DNA from 2 places in the Bacillus sp. OTU2372 genome. Region 2 is predicted to be linked to the other one. Evidence: predicted binding sites of a transcription regulator. Region 2 holds the regulator's gene; the other holds the start of a gene.
What was found. Region 2 encodes LexA, which represses DNA repair genes until DNA is damaged. Its sites were predicted from a motif close to CGAACATATGTTCG; they were not measured.
Positions count from the first base shown of each region.

Region 1 (2,416 bases), on a different contig from region 2:
TCTATTGATTGCGACCATTAAAGCAGGCGGAGGGGTTTCGAACATTATTTCTGATTTAGCGGCGGAGAATCCAAACCTCATCAGCCCGTTTGGTGCACAGCACAATTTAACCCCGGCCTACGTTTCATCATTTTGGATTTTGGTTGGCGTTGGGGTTGTCGGCCTTCCGCAAATTACAGTCAGGGCGATGTCTTACAAAAATTCAAAAGCTATGCACAATGCGATCATTATTGGAACAGTTGTGGTCGGCTTTATCATGCTCGGGATGCACTTGATTGGCGTGTTTGCAAGACCAGTTCTCCCAGGAATAAAAATCGGTGATACAGTTATGCCGCTGTTATCTATGAAAGTATTACCGCCGTTTGTGGCCGGGATTGTCCTGGCTGCCCCGATGGCTGCTATCATGTCAACGGTGGATGCCTTGCTGATTCTCGTTAGCTCCGCCCTGGTAAAAGATATCTATTTAAATTATATCAAGCCGAATGCCGAGGACAACCAGATCAAAAAGGTGAGCTTCAGTGTAACCGCCATTATTGGGATTATCGTGATTATTCTCGCATTAAGTCCACCTGATTTAATTGTCTGGCTGAATCTATTTTCTTTTGGCGGACTGGAATCTGTGTTTATTTGGCCAGTGATTTTAGGCTTGTATTGGAGTAAGGGCAATAAGTACGGAGCAATCACATCAATGATTATTGGAATGGGTTCTTATATTTTATTAGATCGTTTTTATCCGAATGCCTTTGGACTGCATACGGTTGTCATGCCGATTGTTCTGTCATTGTTAGGATTTATCATTGTTAGTCTAGTATCACAGCAAAAGGAAGCGGCTGGCTTTGAGAAGGCAAAGGTTTAAGGAATATTTTAGTTGCAATTTTATCGATTAGTTTTTAGAATAAATAATTAACGAGATTTATAAATGAGGTGTGCCCATGTTTGAGATTATTAGGATATTTTCGGCACTAACTATGCCTGGATTACTGGTTTTGCTTTTTTCACGGGTCACTTACAATCGCGTTATCGGCCTTGTTTTAACCGTGGCACTGATTGCTGGGTCAGTTTACAAAGGCTATACCGACACCTTTTACCTGATTGTTATTGATGCCTTTTCACTTACAGCCGGCTTCTGGCTGGCAGCCAGGATGAAACCGCGCGCAGTTAAAAATAGCTAGAACCTATTCACAAATGTAAGTCTGTCGATTAACGGCAGGCTTTTTTCTAATTAAAAAACTTAATCAAAAATCGAATACTAGTTCGCATATCATTGGTTTGTTTTTGGTGGATTGTGGTAGAATGTTAATAGGAAATTTACGAGAAGACACTTTTTAGCACCATCCCGGACAATAAACAGTTTTTTAGCTTGAGAGTGATTTTTTTTACGGGAGGAAAGAAATGTGAAAGATCAATTTGAATTAGTTTCAAAGTACTCGCCCCAAGGTGATCAGCCCGAAGCGATCCGCCAGTTAGTAGAAGGGATTAAAAATAATAAACGCCATCAAACCCTGCTCGGTGCGACCGGTACAGGGAAGACCTTTACAGTTTCGAACGTGATTAAAGAAGTGAACAAACCAACCCTTGTGATCGCCCATAACAAAACATTAGCCGGACAGCTCTATAGTGAGTTTAAGGATTTTTTTCCAAATAATGCGGTAGAATACTTTGTCAGTTACTATGATTACTATCAACCGGAAGCCTATGTGCCGCAAACCGATACCTTCATTGAAAAAGATGCCAGTATCAACGATGAAATCGATAAGCTGCGCCACTCGGCGACCTCATCGTTATTTGAACGGAAAGATGTCATCATCATCGCCAGTGTGTCCTGTATCTATGGTCTCGGTTCGCCGGAAGAATACCGCGAGATGGTGTTATCGCTTCGCACAGGCATGGAAATTGAACGGAATCAGCTCCTGCATCGTTTAGTGGATATCCAATATGAACGAAATGATATCGATTTTAAACGGGGAACTTTCCGTGTCCGCGGGGATGTCGTTGAGATATTCCCAGTCTCCCGCGATGAACATTGTGTCCGTGTCGAATTTTTCGGAGATGAAATTGACCGCATCCGCGAAGTTGATGCGTTAACTGGTGAAATCATCGGCGAACGTTCGCATATCGCGATTTTCCCGGCTTCCCACTTCGTAACACGTGAAGAAAAAATGCGGTTAGCCATTGAGAATATTGAAAAAGAACTCGAGGAACGGCTTGCCGAATTAAGAGCAGACGATAAACTGCTCGAGGCACAGCGGATTGAACAGCGTACCCGCTATGATTTAGAAATGATGCGGGAAATGGGCTTTTGCTCAGGGATTGAAAACTATTCCCGTCATCTGACCCTAAGGCCGGCCGGTTCGACTCCTTATACATTGCTTGACTATTTTCCAGAAGATTTCCTGATCATCATTGATGAGTCGCA
Region 1 covers NZ_JASATK010000005.1:87,573-89,988, forward strand. Annotated here, with positions in the region: gene panF (sodium/pantothenate symporter) at 1-856, shown strand, start outside; gene AAHB15_RS11160 (CsbA family protein) at 933-1,172, shown strand; gene uvrB (excinuclease ABC subunit UvrB) at 1,395-2,416, shown strand, end outside.
Region 1: a site for LexA is predicted at 1,244-1,257, ahead of uvrB (excinuclease ABC subunit UvrB). Genes of this name have one in related genera too.

Region 2 (2,416 bases):
CAACTGTAAACTCTTATAAGCGTTTAGTGCCTGGCTATGAAGCACCTTGTTATGTAGCTTGGTCTGCTAGAAACCGTTCACCACTAATTCGTATTCCTGCATCTCGTGGCTTAAGCACACGTGTAGAAGTACGTAGTGTTGACCCAGCAGCAAATCCATATCTTGCAATGGCTGTTCTATTAAAAGCTGGTTTAGACGGTATTAAAAATAAATTAACTCCTCCAGCTCCAGTAGATCGTAACATCTATGTTATGAGCAAAGAAGAAAGAATCGAAGAAGGTATCATCGATCTTCCGGCAACTCTTGCACAAGCATTAGATCAATTAAGCCAAGATGAAGTAATTGTTGCTGGTTTAGGCGAGCACATCTTCGAACACTTCGTTGAAGCAAAAGAAATTGAGTGGGATATGTTCCGTACTGTTGTTCACCAATGGGAACGCGATCAATACCTGAGCACTTATTAAGAGATAAAAGAAGCCTTGGCGCTCTATGCGTCAAGGCTTTTTGGTGTATTGTGGTAGAGTAGGGTGGCCGGGAGTATGAAGGACAAAATGCGGTTGAGCAAGAGGGAAAGTGTCCTTCATCGGGAGCATGAACGACAATGAGTTTTTGAGCAAAAAAGAAAGTGTCCTTCAGCGGGTGTGTGAAGGACAAAACGCAGTCGTATAAGAAAAAATATCCTTCATCGGAAAAGTGTAGAATAATATCCGGATAAGTCTGACCCAAAAAAAGAGAGCTGGATCAGCTCTCTCAAATTAATGGATATGACGATAAACTCCAATAACTTTCCCTAAAATCGATACATTTCGTAAAATGATAGGATCCATTGCAGAGTTTTCCGGCTGCAGGCGGATGTAGTCTTTTTCCTTAAAGAATCTCTTACAAGTTGCTTCGTCATCCTCCGTCATTGCAACAACAATATCCCCATTGTTCGCAGTCTGCTGCTGCTTCACAATCACGTAGTCTCCGTCAAGTATTCCCGCCTCTATCATACTTTCACCCATGATTTCTAGCATAAACACCTGCTCGTCTGAGGGAGCCAAGCTTTCAGGAAGTGGGAAATATTCTTCGACATTCTCAATTGCTGTGATTGGCAATCCTGCTGTTACCTTCCCGACCACTGGAACGTTGACAACTTTATTTCTAGGAATCTGTGCGGCTTCATCCGCATCTAGTATTTCAATAGCTCTTGGTTTGGTAGGGTCTCTTCTAATTAGACCTTTACTCTCTAAGCGTGCTAGGTGACCGTGAACAGTAGAACTGGATGCAAGTCCAACCGCTTCGCCAATTTCCCTGACGGAAGGAGGATATCCCTTACTTCTAACTTCTTCCTTTATAAACTCCAGGATATCCTGCTGCCGCTTTGATATTTTTACCATGATAAAATGCACCTCGCCTGGTTAATGTTGTCTTTATTATAGCATGTCGTACCATACTATACAAACATAAGTTCGAGAAAATGGTTGACAACAAACAAATGTTCGGATTATAATGAAAACAAATCAAAAGGGAACATATATTCTTATAAGAGGTGCGAATCATGAAAAAATTATGGAAACAATACTCGTATGCTATTACTCTTATTATTTTAAGCTGCACTTTAGCTTTGGTATTATCATTTAAACATCACTCTGATGATCAATATTTAAAAGTAACCATTTCTGAAGGAGATACACTTTGGAAGATTTCTGATCAATTTGAAGGTCAGCATTCGCTATCAAACAAAGAGTTCGTAGGCTGGGTAAAAAAGCATAATGAAAATATTAAGGATCAAATCTATCCTGGTGAAGAAATTGTAATTCCTGTAAGCAAAAAGAATTCCGCCAATACAACAGAACTTGCGAGTGCGCCGAAGGAATAGAAAGGATAACTAATGAAAGCTATAATCTACTGCCGTGTCAGTACCAACAAACATACACAAGAAACATCCTTAATACGCCAGGAAGATGAATTAATCCAACTTGCGAACCAGTGTGGATTTGAAATCGACTCCATTATAAAAGAACAAGCTAGTGGTTATGATTTTGAAAGAGATGGAATACTAGAGGTATTAGAGAGGATAAAAGATCCGCAAGTTCAGGCCCTGTTAATTCAGGATGAAACACGGCTTGGAAGAGGTAATGCTAAAATTGCCCTTCTGCATTGTATAATAAAAGAAGGGATTCAACTTTACAGTATTTCACATAATGGTGAATTACAACTTTCAGAATCGGATTCCATGGTTTTAAAAATAGTCAGTATGGTAGAAGAGTATCAGCGTAAACTTCATAATGTAAAAATAAAAAGAGGCATGAAGCGTGCTGTTGAGCAAGGCTATAAACCAGAAAAAAACTTAAAGAACCTTGGACAATCCTCTGGCAGGGAAAAAATTGAAGTACCAATTGAACAGATTATCCGATTACGGGAAAATGAGCTG
Region 2 covers NZ_JASATK010000001.1:726,569-728,984, forward strand. Annotated here, with positions in the region: gene glnA (type I glutamate--ammonia ligase) at 1-464, shown strand, start outside; gene lexA (transcriptional repressor LexA) at 756-1,379, opposite strand; gene yneA (cell division suppressor protein YneA) at 1,541-1,861, shown strand; gene AAHB15_RS03515 (YneB family resolvase-like protein) at 1,874-2,416, shown strand, end outside.